3 regions of the Paenibacillus sp. 2TAF8 genome follow, and region 2 is predicted to be linked to each of the others. Evidence: riboswitches for the same ligand, from Rfam matches in the RefSeq annotation. Region 2 holds a riboswitch; each other region holds the start of a gene.
What was found. Region 2 has a riboswitch for cobalamin ahead of cobJ (precorrin-3B C(17)-methyltransferase). Riboswitches for the same ligand answer to the same signal wherever they lie in the genome.

Region 1: another riboswitch for cobalamin. It lies ahead of AB4Z30_RS12145 (ABC transporter substrate-binding protein); the one in region 2 lies ahead of cobJ (precorrin-3B C(17)-methyltransferase).
Region 3: another riboswitch for cobalamin. It lies ahead of nikB (nickel ABC transporter permease); the one in region 2 lies ahead of cobJ (precorrin-3B C(17)-methyltransferase).

The regions. Positions count from the first base shown of each region.
Region 1 covers NZ_JBFRFN010000006.1:441,548-448,037, reverse strand. The annotation lists gene AB4Z30_RS12155 (ABC transporter ATP-binding protein) at 46-828, opposite strand; gene AB4Z30_RS12150 (FecCD family ABC transporter permease) at 858-1,904, opposite strand; gene AB4Z30_RS12145 (ABC transporter substrate-binding protein) at 1,901-2,896, opposite strand; cobalamin riboswitch at 3,258-3,387, opposite strand; gene AB4Z30_RS12140 (histidine phosphatase family protein) at 3,566-4,339, opposite strand; gene cbiB (adenosylcobinamide-phosphate synthase CbiB) at 4,333-5,310, opposite strand; gene AB4Z30_RS12130 (adenosylcobinamide amidohydrolase) at 5,348-6,145, opposite strand; gene cobD (threonine-phosphate decarboxylase CobD) at 6,142-6,490, opposite strand, start outside.
Region 2 covers NZ_JBFRFN010000012.1:49,412-55,901, forward strand. The annotation lists gene cobK (precorrin-6A reductase) at 269-1,039, opposite strand; gene AB4Z30_RS18305 (sirohydrochlorin chelatase) at 1,036-2,355, opposite strand; gene cobJ (precorrin-3B C(17)-methyltransferase) at 2,670-4,607, opposite strand; cobalamin riboswitch at 4,984-5,173, opposite strand; gene AB4Z30_RS18315 (uroporphyrinogen-III synthase) at 5,349-6,179, opposite strand; gene AB4Z30_RS18320 (GerAB/ArcD/ProY family transporter) at 6,311-6,490, opposite strand, start outside.
Region 3 covers NZ_JBFRFN010000013.1:155,031-161,520, forward strand. The annotation lists gene AB4Z30_RS19650 (alpha-glucosidase/alpha-galactosidase) at 1-583, opposite strand, end outside; gene AB4Z30_RS19655 (AraC family transcriptional regulator) at 813-1,649, shown strand; cobalamin riboswitch at 1,749-1,943, shown strand; gene nikB (nickel ABC transporter permease) at 2,112-3,050, shown strand; gene nikC (nickel transporter permease) at 3,051-3,887, shown strand; gene AB4Z30_RS19670 (ABC transporter substrate-binding protein) at 3,906-5,516, shown strand; gene AB4Z30_RS19675 (ABC transporter ATP-binding protein) at 5,516-6,334, shown strand; gene AB4Z30_RS19680 (ABC transporter ATP-binding protein) at 6,324-6,490, shown strand, end outside.

The sequences.
Region 1 (6,490 bases), on a different contig from region 2:
TCAACCAGCACTTCCTTCATCAAAATAGAGGCTCTCCCGCCTCGTTTAATCCATGTCCCGCCGCAGCAACAGTTGAGGAACAGCATGATCCGGATGAGAAACCATCGCAGGTGTAACACGAAAAATCTCTTGAATCTGCTCTCCCGTCATCAAACTGTGAGGTGTCCCCTCTCCGACTACCTTACCTTCACGCAAAGCCAATATACGATCGCAAAACAAAGCAGCCAGATTGAGATCATGCAGCACCGCTACAATCGTAATGCTGCTCTTCTTCTGCCATGCCGCTAATAACTCCATAAACTGCATTTGATATTTGATATCGAGAAACGTCGTTGGCTCATCCAACAGTAGCAAACGAGGCTCCTGTGCCATCACCTTGGCCAGGGCTACTCGCTGCCGTTGTCCACCGCTCAGAGAATCCAGAGGCCGATCCGCCAGTTCCATTAGTCCCAGCTCTTCGAGCACTCTGTCCACCACACGTGCTCCATCCGCTGTTTCCCGGCCTAACCAATTTTGGTACGGGTAACGGCCCATTTCGACGACATCCCGAACCGGATAGGAGATTGCGGGTAAGCCATCCTGCTGCAAAACCGCGATCATCCGTGACAGTTCCTTACGGCTGTAAGATCCGATATCACGACCAGCCATGCTGATCTGGCCTCCACTTAACGATTCCGTTCCTGCTATAAGCTGGAGTAGTGTGGACTTGCCGCTTCCATTGGGGCCAACGACACCCCACCAATCTCCTTCTGTGATCTGCCAATCTGTAGGATACAGGGCATGATGATCACCATAGGTTTTGCCCGCCTGTGCAACAGTTACCAACATAGCAGCGGCAGTATCATCTTTTTCGGCAATCACGGCATCATCCCTTTCCTCAGCTTTTTATTCCGATGCAACAGGTAAGCGAAGAATGGCGCACCGACAAAAGCAGTCACGACGCCTAGCGGTATCTCGGTCGGTGCCAACAAAGAACGAGCTATGGTGTCTGCCCATACCATAAAAATCGCACCGCCAATCGCAGATAAAGGTACCAGCAATCGATAGTCCGGCCCCACCAGCAATCGCAAAATATGCGGAATAACCAAGCCAACAAATCCGATGACTCCCGAGACCGAAACAGCTCCTGCTGTTAGTAATGTACCTACAGCCAGTACAGATAACTTGAGCCTGTCCACACCAACACCAATATGTGCTGCCTGACGTTCACCCAGTGCCAAGACATTCAGAGAACGTGCCCGGCTCCATAGAAAAATCAGTCCAAGCAGAAAATACGGGAAAAGGATGGTCGTATACGACCACCCACGCAGTGCCAGACTTCCCATCGTCCAGTATATAATTTCATTAATTGTCTGCTTCGACATAGTCGACAGGAAGGAAACGACTGCGCCCAGAAAACTTTGCATGACCACACCTGCCAGAATGAGGCTGTGTGTTGGTATTTTCCGACCTTCACGAGCCAGTGACAGCACAAACCATAACGTTACTACACCGGTCAAAAAAGCAACTAGCGGCAGTGTCCAAATACCAATTATAGCGTACTGTAAACCAAAGAATATTAGAAACGCCGCCCCCACCGAAGCACCTGAGGATACCCCCAGTGTGAATGGATCAGCAAGCGGATTACGCAACACACCTTGAAAACCTGCACCTGCAATAGCTAGCGAAGCGCCGACGAGCACAGCCAGCAAGACACGCGGGAAACGCACCTTCCATATAATTTGTTCGGCAGCCCTGCTCCAATCAGGTGTAATCCAGTCACCCACCCATGGCAATTTATGAACGAGAATACCAGCGATGTCCCGGATGGGCAACGCCACTGAACCGATGCCCGTGCAGATGAGCACGGTAAGCACCAGCAGCGCCATGCCCATCGTTCCGAACAGGATCAGCTTTCTGCTCATTTGAACAGGTCGGGATAGATCGCTTTGGCTACTTCTTTCAATCCTTGAGTTATACGTGGCCCCGGACGGCTGAGCAAATTGGCATCCAGTCCAATCAAAGCATTGTTTTTCATCGCCGTAATTTGATCCCAGCCGCTACGCGCTTTGATAATCTGATCCAGAGTTTTGGAATTTTCGTCAACAACATCATTTGTATACAGAATGACATCCGGGTTGGAGGCAATAACATTTTCTTCGTTAATCTGATACCAGCCCTCTTTGTCGGCAGCAACATTGGTACCTCCGGCTACGTTGATCAGTTCGTCCATGAACTCACCTTTACCTACCGTCCAGCCTGGGGAGAACTCGATGTATACTTTTTTCTTATCTTCCGGTTTTACGGCTTTTACCGCTTCGGTTACATCTGTTACATCCTGCTTCATCTGTGTGATGAGCTTCTGTGCCTGCTCCTGATGATCGGTAATTTTACCAAATGTTTCGATATTGTTCATCACATCGTCAATGGATTTAGGATCGGTTTTGAAAATGGTAATGCCCAGATCACGCAGCTTTTTCACTGCATCCTCGCTCAATGAAATACCTCCGAATACGATATCCGCATCTGCTGCAATAACGGATTCTTCATTCGGCTTGTTAATACCGCCCATTTTTGCTTTTGTCTTTGCCGCTTCCGGATAATCGTCATAGTCGGATACGCCAATAATCTCATTATCCAGTCCGAGTGCAAACAGCGACTCCGTTTCAGCTGGAGATACCGAGACGATTTTGGTTGGTGCTTTTTCAAAAGTGAAAGACTCACCCGTTGCATCTGTAACGGTCAGTGGATATTGAGTTTTCAGATCCGCTTGCTTTTGTTCCTGAGATTGCTCCTGTGCAGGTTGCTGTGAGCTACCCGCGCCTTCTTTTGTTGCAGTATTACCGCATCCAGCCAGCGCCAGTGCCAGCATTGCTGCGCTCAACAGTGATGTGAGTGCTTTCCAGTTCTTAATCATTGATTTAAACTCCCCTTCTCTATCTGTACTATTGTTGTTGCTTTTGTTGTATACACGAGGCCACTCCGATTGCAGTACCATTTTCCGATCGCTGTTACCCCCAGATTTTTTTGATTCCCTTATTCAAAGGGAAAAATCCGGTGATAAAGGCGAGCACTTCGTTTCTCCAAATTGGTTCTGCACTCTCCGTTATACGTGTATAAAATGACTCCACTACATCGTGTACAATAAGAAAAATCCCTTATCCTTAAACAAGGATTAGGGATCACGTCTCGCATACGGCCATCTGTACATGTGCAGCAAGGCAGCTGTTCATGCGCGCAGAAATAGCCCGAAACGTTGTCCTTTCCTCGAAGGAACACCGGCTTGTACGTCCAGGGCTGGTAATCTGACTTACAGGATGACTCCTGTTTCACAGTGGCGGGACCGTGCCGGATTTGCACCAGCTTCCCCATTTTACCCTTGTGCATACCATAACTTGTCCTTGTTCATCATGGACATTGGCTTTGCACGCGGGACCCTTGGTCGTTAAAGATGGTTAATTGAGATCAAACAGAATCGCAGTGCTCTTCGCACGAATCACGTCAGTTCAGGCCTCTCAGCCTATCACACCAAATATGTCCGTCCGAGTCACACTTCTGTTGTGATTATAGGGTATATTGCACCACCTTACAACCCGAAGAACGGAAAATCCACTCGTCTGCCACGCCAGTCTTCTCCCTGTTTTTCCATATGAACCTGAATGGCTTGTCCGGGGATTACATGTGTATCCCAGAACCCTAAACCTGGGATGAGCCTGGATAACATATAACGTATGACTCCACCATGGGTCACGATAAGTGTCCTGTGTGAATGCTCATGTGAATTTCTATGTGAAATACGCTGTGAACTTTGTAATACTTCAAGATCAGCCCGATTCACCTTATCCAAAATTAGCGCATCCGTATTCTCCGACCAGATATGTTCGCGCAGAAAAGAATCCATACGTTCCGCAAAAGTCTGCCACGTTTCCCCTTCAGACGGGGTTACCTTCTGAGGATCATCAATCCAGCTCCGATACAAGGAATTATCCTTCAATTGCTCATAATTCAAGCCTTCCCATTGTCCAAAATTATTCTCGCGCAGGCGTGAATCAAACTTCACTTGCTCAATCAACTGCGGTGCAATATGTGCCAGCGTCTGTCGACAGCGTAGCAAGTCACTGCAATACACCGCATCCCATGTGAGATCACGGCACTGCTCGCCTAGCCTAACCAGCTCTTCTTGTGCATCAGGCAACAGTCCCATGTCGGTATGCCCTAGATATTTTTTTTCCACATTCCACTGGGTTGTTCCATGACGGATCAGTACAATGCTTCGCTTAGAGGCAGACTGCTCTGATCCACTCTGTTCTGATTCACTATAGTTTGATTCACCCTGCTCCTGCCCTTCTTTAATTACCACAACAGCACACCTCCTGCTAACCACACTCCCAAGGATGCTAAGAAACAAAGACCCACAAAAGCGCCCGCTGACCAGAACATCAACCGGGTCGTTCGCACAATATCCTCCGCCTCCATCGGCCGTGTAGCCTCGCCCATATAAGCTCGAAATGAAGCTACGCCGTGGTACACATTATGCCCGCCCAGTCGAATTCCGAGCGCTCCAGCCACTGCCGATTCGGGAAAACCGCTATTGGGACTGGGATGCAATCTCGCATCCCGGGCAACCATACGCATTGCGCCTTTGGCATCCAGTTTTAGTACCCATGCGCCTACAATTAACAGCAGAGCAGTCACGCGAGCGGGAATCCAGTTAGCCCAATCATCCATCCGGGCGGAGGCCCAGCCGAGATGCAGATATTTATCATTTTTATATCCAACCATGGAATCAAGCGTATTAACCGCACGGTAGGCCATCGCCAGCGGAGCACCACCAATGAGCGCATAGAATAGTGGCGATACAATGGCATCCACAATATTTTCCGCAACCGTCTCCACCGTTCCCCGAACGACCTCAGGCTCGTCCAGATGTGCCGTATCTCGTCCAACAATCATACCGAGTGAACGCCGTGCAGCAGGCCAGTCCTGCTGTTTCAAGTGGTGGTACACTTCCATGCCTGCATCACGCAGACCTTTGGAAGCAATCGTTGTGGCGATTAGAATAATTTCGGCTGTAGCCGCCAAGATCGGGTGGAACAGACCCAGTAGAATCAGAAGACCCCATGTGACAGCAAAAGCCCCCCCTGCAATCAAGATCGGTAACCAGATCCCGGCTTTTTTCAGACCCTGATCTGTATGTACTCGTGCCCGAATAACACGCTCCAGTGCCGAGATGCCTTTCCCCATACCGATAACGGGATGCGGAATCCAACGTGGGTCTCCGATACATCGGTCTAATATGTATGCAAGAATGATGATCCAAGCTCCAGACATGCCAATCCAGAACGATGATGTCCATAGATGCTCCAATTCAAATGTCATTACTGTGCCCGTTCCTTTCTTTCCATTGCAATCCGGCCTGAAGGCTTTCTGTCACCGTGTCATATACCAGTCTGCCGATGGCCGCCCCCAAAGCTGTTGCTGTCCCCGCGTAGGTGTGAAGCGGCTGACTATCATCTGCCGTAGTCTGACGTACAGCGAGCACAATCGCATCGGTTGTTGTACCTGTGGCAGGAAGCCCGTTCTCCGAATCCGCAACACCTGCATCAGCAAGCGCTGCGGCTTTGGCCTCTACCGCTGTCTGAACCGCGTTGACCATTGCCCCTGAGGTCATCTGTCCATTAAACCACAGCATGATATTAATTGTTCCAGGAATATATGGAGTTCTATTTTGTGTTTTTCCATGGACATCAAAAACAGTCCTCTCCGAACCTGCCCGTGCTGCATTGGATACGCCGGCAGTCGAACAGCACAACAGCCCAAATTCCGAACTCATATACTCCTGAATAGAGGTATGCTCCAACCTGACAGCGGTCAATAGTCCAGCACATTGATCGGCTTGCTCCTGCCACTTATGTAAAGCCTCCGCGATATCACGAGGCGGATCATCACAGCGGTAATGTTTGTCCACATAGATGTTGAAGACACGGTTCAATTCAAGCATCCCGCCCCCATATACCGCGCTAGACAAGGCATGAGCAGGATGTGCCACCTGTGCTTTGATATGCCGTTCATGAGCAAATATGTTCAGACCCGGCCAGGAATAGGACCTATAATTGTTCTCGTCTACTTTCCCATGTGTAAAATAATTATAAAACGGGAGTGTCACAACCGCTTCCCTCCCTTTATTTTTTCGGATAGTGGCTTATGATCCTGCTGGCTCTCCTGATCGGCAGATTCCAGATCAGCTTCCTGATCCTCGTTTGGTTCAAGCACACCACTTCTAAGCACATCAAGCAACCTGTCGTTGGCTTCAGCACCTTTAACCGCAAAGCGTATATGTCCTGCATCTAGCCCCGGATACATCGCACAGCTACGAATGAGTATGCCTCGACGCCCCAATGCCTCCTGCATATAAACTGCCGTCCAAGGTTCTGGTACACGCGCCAGAATAAAATTAGCCTCCCCCGGCGTCACGCTAAATCTAAAAGCCTCTAGTGCTGTGTACAATCGC
Region 2 (6,490 bases):
CTTGTAGTTGAACAAACATCTTCATCGTACGAACAACTGTCCCATACATCATTGCATCGGTCACCTGGACGTACTCCAAGATCACCCTCTGCACGATGAAGAGGTTTAGTTCTGCAAAGCCACTTCTCGTCCTTCTACTTTTTGCCAGAATAAACCTCTCACTTCGTTTCAGGGGTGACCTTGTCACACATTTGGTTCCATGTTTCTTTCGATATTTACAATCAAGCCGTTCAAAGTTGCACTATTCAAATTAGGACTATCAGGCAGATTACTGCCCCAAAATCCCTTTCAGCTCGTCCAGTACACCATCAAAATGATCAAACACCGTGCCAAACTCCGCCTCTGGACGCGAGATCAGCACAACATGAATGCCTAGCTCCAGTGCAGACTGGATTTTCTCGTCCACTGCTCCGGTTTTGCCGCTTTCCTTGGTGACCATTACCGTTGTTGCATAGTGCTTGTAAAGTGCTTCATTCATTTCTCTCGAAAAAGGCCCCTGCATCGCAATAATATTGCGCTGCTCTACGCCCAGCTCACCGCATTTCTCCATATTGTCGAGACGGGGGAGCATGCGTGCAACAAGTCGTATATCCGGATCACCGAGCAGGTGCTTGGTGAAGATCTGTAAGGTTTTGCTTCCCGTCGTCAACATGACGGAGCCTTTCAGCTCTTTGGCTTTGAGTGCTGCTTCATCATAAGATGACACGACATGCAATAGTTCATGATCATCATAAGCGAGCCCGGTTCGTTCGTAACGAATGTAAGGGATGCCCGCCTGCTTCGCGGCTTCCATGGCATTCGTGTGGGCTTCTTCGGCAAAAGGATGGCTTGCATCCACAAGGACAGGGGTATTTTTTTCACGAATCAGCTTCACCATTGCCTCTATTGTCAATCGCCCTGTCCGCACAGGTAAACCGGCTTCTGTCAGACTTTGGGCTGCACTTTCGGTCACAACGGAGGTCAGCACTTCATGGCCTTGCTGCCGGATTCGAACCGCTAGTTCACGTGCATCACTCGTACCGCATAACATGAAAATCATGAACGTTTCACCTGCTCGGAAGTCGCTGCTACTTGTGCTTGAGCGGAGGATGCATGTTGCTGTACATTCCCTGCTATCTCTGCTTGGTCATGCTTCTGGCTGTTCTGGTTTCCTACATGTTCGTGATGCGAATGATGCAATTCTTCATCATGGTCATGATGGAAATCAAGCGTTGCCTCATGGTCGACGACAATATGCTCGGAGTGCTCGTGGTCTTGACTATGATTATGGTTGTGATGTGTATGCTCACCATGACTGTGGACATGTTGATCTGCGTGATGATGATCGTGTCCATGACTGTGACTATGATCATCATGGTGGTGCTCATGACTGTGATTACTGCTGTGGTCATGATGATGGTGCTCGTGATTGTGATCATGGTCATGGTGGTGATGGTCGTCGTGATCGTGATCATGCCCGTGGTCGTGGTCGTGATGGTGGTGATGATGTTTGGCCGCTTCAAGTCGGAATTGGCAGTTGTCACAGTTGGCTGTAACACGACCGTACAATCCCTCGTGAGCACGTTCCAGTACCAGTTCTACGAGCTTCGGATGGAAGCCGAAATAACCACCGATTTCGACTTGAATGTCTGGATGCGCAGCTGCAAATTCAGCCGTCATCTCATCAATGCGTTTAATCAGCACTCCGGTAAAGAGGAAATACGGCATGACAATAATTTTTTTCGCACCAAGCAAGAGGCAACGTTCCAATCCATCCGGGAAAGAAGGCTGGGTCACCCCGATAAAACTGCTTTCCGCCCATCTGTACGGCAGCTTCTCCCACAACATCCGGGTCATTTTGAAAAAGTCACTGTTAGCGTCCGGGTCACTGCTTCCCCGTCCCAGTACAAGTACGGCTGTCTCTTCATCCGTTACAGGTACCGCAGCAGGCGGAGCGGCAACTGCAACTGCTGTATCGGTTTCACCTTCACCCTGAGCTGCAATCCGCACAGGCTGCGCTTCTTGCAGACGGGTTTGCATGATTTGCACGACTTTTTCATGCACACCAATTGGACGGCCATATATAAACTGCACCTGCGGATAACGCGCTTTGGCACGGTCAATTGCATTCGGAATATCAATCTTGGCATGACCCGCGGCAAATAAAATAATCGGTACGAGTACGACTCGTGTCGCGCCTCGATCTACACAAGCAGTAACCCCATCCGCGATACTTGGTCTGGTTAATTCCAGAAAACAGGTTTCCACCAGTGTGTTCTCCGGTGCTTGCTCCGCAACCTCACGTGCAAACTCCTTTAACTCGCGATTCCCCTCGGGATCACGGCTTCCGTGTCCCACCAACAAAATTGCATCCATCTTCGTATTTCCTCCTCTGTCCGATCCGCAGATCAGATTTCTCATATTCGTAAGGCTCCCCACTCGGTTCCAAGGAAGAAAGTTCAATCTATATATCTAATGCTGTAATGAGTGCCACTTTGAATGTTAGTATCTATCTCAATCAGCTGGGCTTCAGCCGAGTTGTATTACATGTTCTAACGCAGTTATGACTGCCGTATCAGCATTTTTGGTTCAATACATCATTGCCTTATTCCCATTCTCATTGATTCGATGACTGCAACATCATGTTGTCTTCATCGTCTTCAAGTTGCTCAGCCCGGCAACCCCACGTCCTAGTCACCGCATACCGGATTAACTTCAACGGTGACTGGCGCATCCACATGGCGGAAGCCTTGAATAACTCCAACGCGTTTAAAAAACTTGTGGAAGCGTTCGTTCGGATGGCCTTTTTCCTTGTACTCCGCTACAATGCGTTCTACGATACCGCCAATCTGATCACCTGGAATGCCCTCCGCCACAGGCTGAGCCGGATGTGCATTACGGCCAAACTTTTTGCCGCCAAGGAACAGATCATAACCGCCTTTGCGATAAACGATACCGATATCCTCCAGCACCGCCCCGTAACAAGCCATACCGCAGCCGTTTAATGCTACGCTCGTCTCCTTCGGAGCGGATAATCCACCGATGACGTCCTGCAAATGGTTAGCCATCGGCACCGCATCGTCCTTCTCCAGGTTACAGAAGTCACAGGCTTTGACCTTGATGACATCACCGATGGGAACAACGATAAAGTTCGCTGCACGTAACTCGTCCACCAGCGCCTCTGGCTCAAACGTCGGCACTCTCAGAATGATCTGGTGCTCTGGCGTATACTCGAGTTCGCCATCCTCGCTTGCGCACTGCGCCAGCAGCGCCATCTGAGCGGGGGTGAACTTTTTGTTGCCCACGCCGGGCGATATGCCGATCTCAAAGAGCGGCGCCTTGCGCCCCGGCACGGGCACAGCAGCGGTGCCAAGCGGCGTTGCGCCGCTGCTCGCGCCCAGCGCGCCCGCGGCTGCCGGGCCTGACGCCGCCGCGTCCAGCCAGCGGCTTGCCGCTTCGCCCGTGAGCGCACCGCCTGCCGCGAGACGCGTCRGAGCCTCGGCGGCGAGCTCGGCTGCACCGGCGCGTGGCGCCACAGCGGCAGCGCGCGGTGCGGCCTCCGCCGCCGCGGACGCGGGCCGCTCTGCGGCAAGCACGGCGGTGCCAGCAGCGCTCGCCGGGCTTGCCGCAGGCGGGGTGGCCGCCCATGCGCTTGCGGGCGGCTGCCCTTGCGGAGCCGTGCCCGCTCCGGCGCTGGCGCCGCGCAGGGCCGGCTCCGCCGTTAGCACGGCCAGCGCATCGCGGGCCGCGCTAACGCCCGCTGCCTCGCCGAAGGCGGCAGCGCGGGCTTCTTGTGCGCCGAGCGACCATGGCTCGGCTTCGGTGCGCAGCCGCTCATGGGGTCTGAGCGGCTGTTCCGCGGAGTTCAGCGTATATTTCCGCTGATATCCGCGGGGTGTGACCATGATTCCTTCGTACATCATGGTGGAAGAATTGCCGATAATCACGGTAGTTAACATACCGATATCGTGATTCAGCATCTCCTCCAGCGTTGTCATGACCACGTCCTGGCGCTCCCGATATGCGCTTTTGACAAGGCCAACCGGTGTCTTCGGATCACGGTAACGAAGCAACATCTGCTGCGTCTCTACAATCTGGCGTGTACGCCGTCCACTACGGGGATTATACAGAGCAATAACAAAATCAGCCGAAGCCGCAGCTTCAACCCGGCGAATAATCGTTTCCCAGGGTGTCAGATGATCGCTGAGGCTGATCGTACAGGCATCGTGCATAACTGGCGCACCAAGCAAGGATGCACACGATTGAATAGCCGACACACCAGGAATAACCTCGACAGCTACGCCAGTATCCGGCTTCCAGCCTTGCTCGATGAGTACTTCGTACACAAGCCCTGCCATGCCATACACCCCAGCATCTCCACTGGAGATTACGGCAACAATGTGTCCTGCTTCCGCCTGTCTTACCGCTTCTTGTGCCCGGCTGACTTCCTCTGTCATGCCCGTACGCACAATGGCTTGTCCATTCAACAAAGGCCGGATCAGATCCACATAGGTGTTATATCCAATAATGACCTCGCTTTCCTGCAAAGCATCCAGTGCCCGTTTGGTGATGTGCTCCATCGCACCTGGACCGAAACCGATGATCAGCAGCTTGCCTTGCTTTTGCATACCGTTTTCCCCCTCACTTGTCATACGATTAACGCCTCAACCTTTGTTTATCTAAAAGGTCCACTTCAAGAAAGCTTCTCCTTAACGCCAATGCAAAGTTATTACAATACAGATGTGCCTCTTTCACCTTATTCCCCTGTAACACATCATTTCTTCTGCTCAACCCGGCAACTTCGTTCCTGTCCATAAAAAACAAAAAAATCCCATCCTGATCACGGATGAGATACGCATGTACTTACACTCAGGAAACCTAGCCTGTAATATTCCACAATAAGGAATTACAAGCAGCCATAATAGCCCATATAGAGCCTCACAGGACAAACTCATTGTTGTCCCTTTCCCGAACTTATCGTACACCACTCCTTTCCGCGAAGGGTTTGGTGACACACGCAAGGTAGGTCTCCTGGCTTTGGATCATTAGCTATCTTTTCTATCTTCCCCGTTATACCGAGTGACTTTTGTTGAAAAGCGCTTCACCATTACAGTGGCGGGACCGCTCGGGACTTTCACCCGATTCCCTGTTACCTCTTGCTTAATGCAAGAGCACCTTGCTGCTTTCATATTGACTTCATCATACCATCGGTCAGGAAATAATGTCCACGCTTCTCCAGATTGTCCTATACATTAATTTTGGATAAAAATGAAAAAAAGTTCCGATCCGCAAACGGATCAGAACCTTTACATATCATTACGAAATAGAGTCCCGCTTAGGGCATCTTTGCCCCATGAATACTCTTTTTATTATTCCTCCCGAACACCCACCGGATTCGCAACAAAATAACGTCCAAGTTCAACAATGAGAGCTCCCATCTTCTCATCTTCTGGTACAACCAGTGCTTCGATACCTTCCTCACGCATAGCATTCGCTGTAACTTTACCAACGGAGGCCGGAATTACACCTTCCTTGAAGGCTGTCAGCATCTGCTCCAGCTTGCCTTGGGATCCAGCATATTCTGTCAAGAATCGAACTTGCGGCCCGCTTGTAAAAGCAACAGCCTCAAGCTTATGCTGAATGATCTCATGCAACAGCAGCTCCAGCTCTGCCTCTTCCGGCGGTACGTGACGGTATGGCAATACCTGCCTCACAATAGCACCTTGTTTATCTAACCAGTGCATCAGCTTTGGAGCCGTTTCTCCATGCAGCTGTAACATCACCTTTTTCCCCGCCAGATCATGTGAGCCAAATTCCCGAATCAATCCGTCTGTACTGCCGTCATCATCTCGTACCAAAGGAGTCAGTTTCAGCTTCTTCAAGGCATTTACCGTTTTGTACCCTCTGGCTGCAATACATGATTCAGCCAATACATCCCGAAGTTGCCCGGCTATATCCATTTCCTCAGCCATGTTGAACAGAGCATCCAGCCCCATGCCCGTCGTAAACACTGCCCAATCCGGCGGATCAGAAATCCAGGAAACCAGTCCATCTCGAATGTTACGATCATCCAGAAACACCGTGCCTTGTGCAGGACGCACAAGCGGAATTCCGCCCATTTTCTCTACCAACACAGACATCTCTTTGGACTTTCTAGGTCCGGTTAATGCCACACGTACCCCTGCCAAATGTTGAGCCATTCATGTTCCCCCCGTTTATTAAGCCGAAAGTTCATCAATCTGACTACAGTATACAGGCTACTTGTACGTAGGGAAACCACGTCTGCTTGCTTTCTGGCCTAATTAGCTATAACGATTTTTTATGATTTTCATCAGGAAGGCTGCAAATTGCCGCCACCATGTGATGTTTTACCTTTCTTCTCTATAGGCTTTTCCGCTGAAGCACCAGACTTCTTTTCTGACTTCCCTTCAGAATGATCTGGTTCACCAGATGTCTGCTCCTGCTTCTGCTCCCCTTCCTGCTGTTTTCCTCTGGATGCCCTCTCTCCCGA
Region 3 (6,490 bases), on a different contig from region 2:
CGATTTTCGCAACGACACCAGTCTGGTCAATCCCCAGTGCATCGAACAGATGAGGCACGCAGACCTGTACGCTATGACACAGACCAATCGTTTTAATTCCGCCATGCACATTCATGACGTTGGTGAGTACAGCCATCGGGTTCGTGTAGTTCAGAAACCAGGCATCCGGGCATACCTCTTGCATATCCTTGGCGAAGTCCAGCATCACCGGAATGGTACGCAGGTTACGAAAGATTCCGCCAATACCGAGCGTATCGGCAATTGTCTGACGCAGGCCGTATTTCTTCGGAATTTCAAAATCGGTAATCGTACACGGATCATATCCGCCCACCTGGATAGCATTGATTACATATTTAGCTCCGCGCAGCGCTTCCTTACGATCATGGTATGTTTTTACGGAACAGCGGCTTCCCAGTGATTGAGCCAGACTTTTTAACAAACGCTCCGAATCACTTAGACGTTCAGCATCAATATCAAACAAGGCCAGTTCAAAGTCCTGCAAGGCCTCCGTCATCATCACATCACCCAATACATTTTTTACAAAAACGGTGCTGCCTGCACCGAGAAACGTAATTTTGTTCATCTCAAGTTCATCCTTCCCGAAAAAAATGTTGTACCCCAACTATAGGCCGAACAGGCTCATATCACTATGGCTCAACCCCTTTCAAACATGGCATAATCCCATTTCTGTTTCCGTTTTCAATGACAAATAGCGTTATATACCTGTTATAATTTAATGTAACGGAAACGGAAAGATATATGATATTAGTTTGAAGATGGCTGGATCATCGTTGGTCGTAAGGAGGAGGAACATGAGCCGGAAGGTTGAAATGAATGTAGTTTCTGCGGGCTGGACGCAGATGGAGCTGGTCTTGTTATTCTATGGATGGGAGGCATGTGACCCTGCCCATTATTGGGGGCCGGGGGTGCGTGACTCTTATATCGTGCATTACGTTCATGAGGGCCATGGTACGGTATATATGGGGGATCGGGAATATCCTCTGACTCAGGGGCAAGGATTTCTCATTTTACCCGACACGGTCATCCATTATGAGGCGGATACACAGGAGCCTTGGACGTATTCGTGGTTTGGCTTCAGAGGTGTGCAGGCGAAGGCCTTCATGCAGCGTGCGCAGTTAAGTGAGGAGCACCCGGTGTTTACTGCTCATGATAAGAATGTGCTGGCAGCACTGTATGACGAGATGCTTCAGGCTGGAACGAGCTCTGTTGCAGGGGGGGATGTCCTGCATCAAAGCTTGTTATACCGACTTATAGCGGCATTAATTGCATCCTCACCGAATAAAGAAGAAGAAAACCCACTCCTTTCAACAAAAGAAACTTATATTCGGCAGGCTGTGCAGTTTATGGAGAATCGGTATAGCCAGCGTACTTCTATTATGGATATCGCACAGGCTGTCGGGCTGGATCGAACATATTTATCGGGGTTATTCAAAGAGCGATATGGCAAGTCGCTGCAAGCCTTTTTTCTGGAGTATCGCATGAATCGTGCAGCGGAGCTGCTTCGTAATCCGATGTTGTCTGTGAGTGAAGTAGCCCACTCCGTTGGATACACCGATCCGCTACTCTTTTCCAAAATGTTCAAACGTGTGACAGGGGTTTCACCCAAGGGTTCGCGAGTGCGAGATTAGCCGCATTCATGATTTTAAATTTTGAAAGAAAAGTTTTGAACATTATTCCTTATGCCGCTATACTGATACAGAAGTGTAACAGATACCCACTTTTAGTGAATTGAATACGTGGAACTTGGTGCTCTACCCGCTGGGGTAGAAGCTTAAAAGGGAAGTCCGGTGTGATGCCGGCGCGGTCCCGCCACTGTAACAGAGGAGTCAGGCAGCATATCCACTGGTCTTAAGAAGATCGGGAAGGAGCTGCTATGACAATGATGCTGAAGCCAGGAGACCTGCCAGGTTGGACAAACACAGCAGTACCCTACGGGAGATAGGAAGGTGTTTAAAGAGCATGATTTTTTCTGAAAATCTGTTTATTTAAGGCGTCCTCATCCAGTAAAACGGAGAAGGACGCCTTTTTGGATTGAACCGAATGAGGCTGATGGCGTACATGCGCATGAACCGGGAAGGACGTTTTTATTATTGGGCAGATATATCGCTAAACGATTATTACAACTGGTCGCTGTTCTGTTTGGCATCACATTTCTGACATTTCTATTAACATATCTGTCTCCCGGAGATCCTGCCAGGCTAATGCTGATGTCGACTGGAGTCACACCTTCGGATGAATTGGTTAGGCAGGTGAGGTTAGAGCTTGGATTAGACAAACCTTTTCTGGTTCGGTATGGGACGTGGCTGGGACAGGTATTCACGGGAGACTTTGGTACGTCTTATAAATACGATCGTCCGGTGCTGGATGTGTTAATGGCACGTCTTCCGGCAACGCTCAAGTTAACCGGGAGTGCCATGCTTTTGGTGATTCTGATTTCTTTTCCGCTGGGAGTTCTTTCGGCTATACGCCAGAACCAATGGCTGGATTATATTATTCGCCTGTTTTCGTTTGCTGGTTTATCGATGCCAAGCTTCTGGCTGGGCATGCTGCTGATGCTGGTGTTTGGTGTGCAGCTGAAACTACTGCCCGTGATGGGCAATTCCGGATGGTATAGCCTGGTCTTGCCAGCTGTCACACTGGCTATTCCGCTGATCGCCCAATATAGCCGGCAGATTCGTGCAGTCATGCTGGAGGAGACAAGCCAGAATTACGTAGTGGGCGCAAGAGCGAGAGGTGTGAAGGAATCGATAATTATTTGGCGGCATATTTTGCCGAATTCACTGTTGCCGATTGTGACCCTTCTAGGCATGACAACAGGAGCGTTACTTGGCGGGGCAGCGATTGTGGAGAGTTTATTCGTATGGCCAGGAGTAGGCCAGATGGCGGTGGATGCCATTTTCACCCGGGATTACCCCCTGATACAGGGTTATGTGATCTGGATGGCGGTCATTTATGTCACACTTAATCTGATCGTGGATCTCTGGACACATCTGCGTGATCCACGCATTCAACTGGATGTGGATGTCTAGATGATGATGAAGATTCGATCATATCTGACACAACGCCGTCTATTTCTTTTCTTGTTAACACTGACCACGGGCTGGATCGTTCTGGCTCTGATTGCACCGCTTCTGGCACCTCACGATCCACTTGCCACGAATTTTGCCAAAGTGTTGCAACCATCCAGCCCCGAATATCCACTCGGAACGGATCAGCTTGGGCGGTGTGTTCTGTCTCGACTTTTATATGGAGCACGCACATCTCTGTTGCTCACATTTATGATGATCGGGATTGTTTTCAGCTTAGGCGTAGCGGTTGGTGTTGTTGCAGGTTTTCTGCGGGGATTGGTGGATACGGTGCTGATGAGGCTGTGTGATACGTTGATGGCATTTCCGGGTTTGATTTTTGCAATCGCCGTAGTAGGGATGTTAGGGCCGGGACTTTTTAACACGGTGGTTGCACTTTCAGTGGTCTGGTGGGCAAAGTATGCACGGATGGCCCGAAGCCTGGTCATTTCTCTTCAGCAAAAAGAGTTCGTCACTGCCGCTGCGTTCAGCGGTGCGCGTAAAATTCAAATCATTAGCAGAACGATTCTGCCCAATATGTTACCCCCTTTGATTGTCATGGCAATGATGGACGTGGGCGGCATGATGCTGTCCATCTCGGGCTTGTCCTTTCTTGGACTCGGCGCACAGCCGCCTGATCCGGAGTGGGGAGCGATGTTGAATGAGGGCAGAAGATATCTGCAGACTGCGCCTTGGCTGTTAATCTATCCGGGGCTTGCGATATTTAGCACGGTTATCATTTTTAATTTGCTGGGGGACAGTCTGCGAGATGTGCTTGATCCCACGAAAAATACAGCTTAACTGAAGGGAATGGGAAGCATGAGCAGGATTCAAAAAACATGGCTGCTAACGATCGTGTCCATCATGGTTGTTCTAGTGCTCGCAGCTTGTGGTAACAACAAAAATGTAACAACGTCATCATCAGATGCTGCGGGGAAATCAACAGATGTGGATGCAAGTGGTGCGGCTAGCGCGACAGGTGCGGGTAACAAATCACATCTGAATGTGGCCTTATTCTGGCTGGGCAGCAGTCTTGATCCCGCGGAGGAATGGAATGGCTGGACGCTGACGCGCGCGGCTATTGGGGAGACGCTGGTTCAGTTTGACGAGCAGATGAAGATGGTTCCCAAACTGGCGGATAAGTGGGATCGAATCGATGATAAAACCTGGCATTTTCATATTCGGGACGGGGTAACGTTCCATAATGGCAATCCGGTGACTGCGGATGCGGTGAAAAAATCAATCGAACGCTCTATCTCGCTGAATGAGAGAGGTCAATCCACACTACCGATTGCTTCGATGACTGCCGAAGGGCAGGATCTGACGATTAAAACCACACAGCCAGATGCCTCTCTACTAGGTAATATTGCCGAGCCGTTGTTTATTATTGTGGATACGAGTGCTGACACATCGAAATTCAAGACTGAGCCAATCGCTACCGGGCCGTTCATGGTTACAGGATACACGCCTGACCAAGAGATACAGGTTAAGAAGTACGATAAGTACTGGGGCAGCGCGGCTGATCTGGATACGATGACACTGAAGTACATTAAGGATGACAGCACGAGGGCGCTGGCGCTGCAATCAGGGGAAATTGATGTAGCAAGCAATGTGGGACGTAGCAATATGCCTCTTTTCCAGGACAAAACACAATACACCATCGATGAGATTCCGAGCTTGCGTACACAGTTCGTGTGGTTTAACACCACCCATCCGCTGCTAAGTGATCCAAAGGTTCGCCGTGCTATTTCTTACGGAATTGACCGCGAAATGTACGCGAATACACTGGTTGGTGGACAAGCAGCCAAAGGGCCATTCACCTCTGCTTTGCCTTTTGGATATGACAAAATCAAGGGTTACGATTACGAACCTGAGAAAGCAAAACAATTGCTGGATGAAGCCGGATACAAGGATACGGATGGAGATGGCATTCGGGACAAAGACGGGAAAAAGCTATCATTACAACTCATTTTAAACTCAGCATATGAGTCGGATTCCATTGTGGCTGCTGCGATGCAGTCCCAGCTTAAGGAGATTGGTGTTGGTCTGGAGCTAACTTCGTATGAGGACCTCACCGACCATCAGAAGAGCGGGAATTATGACCTTGCTCTGACGAGCATTAACACAGGGATCACGGGTGATCCGCAGTATATTCTGGACTTTTATTTCAAAACGGGCGCGGAGTGGAATGTTGGCGGATACAGCAATCCGAAGTTAGATCAGCTCATTGAGCGTCTTCACTCGGAGTTCGATGTGGAGAAAAGGTATGCTCTGGCAGCAGAAGCGCAGCAGATGATTCTGGACGATGCGGCGTATATGTTTTTGACATACACTCCGATTAATATTGTCAGCAAAAATAATGTGAAGGGCGCCACAATGTACCCGATTGATTTTTATCTTCTTGACCGCAATATCAAGGTTGAGCAGTGATGATGCAGCTGCGTGCAGAAACAACACCTTGGCTTGAGGTGAAGGATTTGTCTGTTAGTTACAAGGAAGGGATTCCTTCCTTGCGGGATATATCCTTTTCCATGAAACAGGGAGAGATTATTGGCATTGTAGGTGAAAGTGGTAGTGGAAAGTCTACTCTTATCCGGGCTTTACTGGGACTGCTGCCTGTAGGTGGACAATACAGCGGAGGAGAGATTACCTTCCGTGATTGGGTGTTGCTACGGGACTCACAGCAGAATTGGCGGGGGATGCGCGGCAAACGAATCGCGATGGTATTTCAGGACAGCGGTTCCTATCTGAATCCGATTCGGAGTATCGGGAGTCAGTATGTGGAGGCGATTCGTGCCCATTTCCCCATGTCCCGGAAAGAGGCCTGGGGATTGGCCGTCCGCACACTTGCCCGCATGGAGCTGGATGATCCTGAACGAGTCTTGCATTCGTATGCTTCCCAGCTTAGTGGGGGCATGAAGCAGCGGACAGCGATTGCGATGGCTGCTGCGCTGGAGCCGGAACTGCTGCTGGCGGATGAGCCGACCAGTGCGCTGGATGTGACCACCCAAAATGAAGTGATGAGCCAATTGAGCAAGCTTTGTGCCGACAAGGGGACAGGTATGATCCTGGTAACGCACAATATGGCTATTGCTGCTCATATGGCTGACCGCATCGGTGTGATGTTAGATAGCAGATTGGTGGAACTGGGAGATACGCTGCGTGTCATCTCGAATCCTGAACACGCGTATACCCGCAAACTGCTTGATGCTGTACCTGAACTGGAGGGGAACAAGCATGATCAATGACAGATCACCCATTCTGAAACTGAGTGACGTATGTAAAACCTATGGGTTGAAAGGGCGGCAGGGTGTCCAAGCTCTACAGAATGTAGATCTGGATTTATATCCGGGTGAGTGTTTGGGGATTGTCGGGCAGAGCGGAAGTGGCAAAAGCTCTCTAGC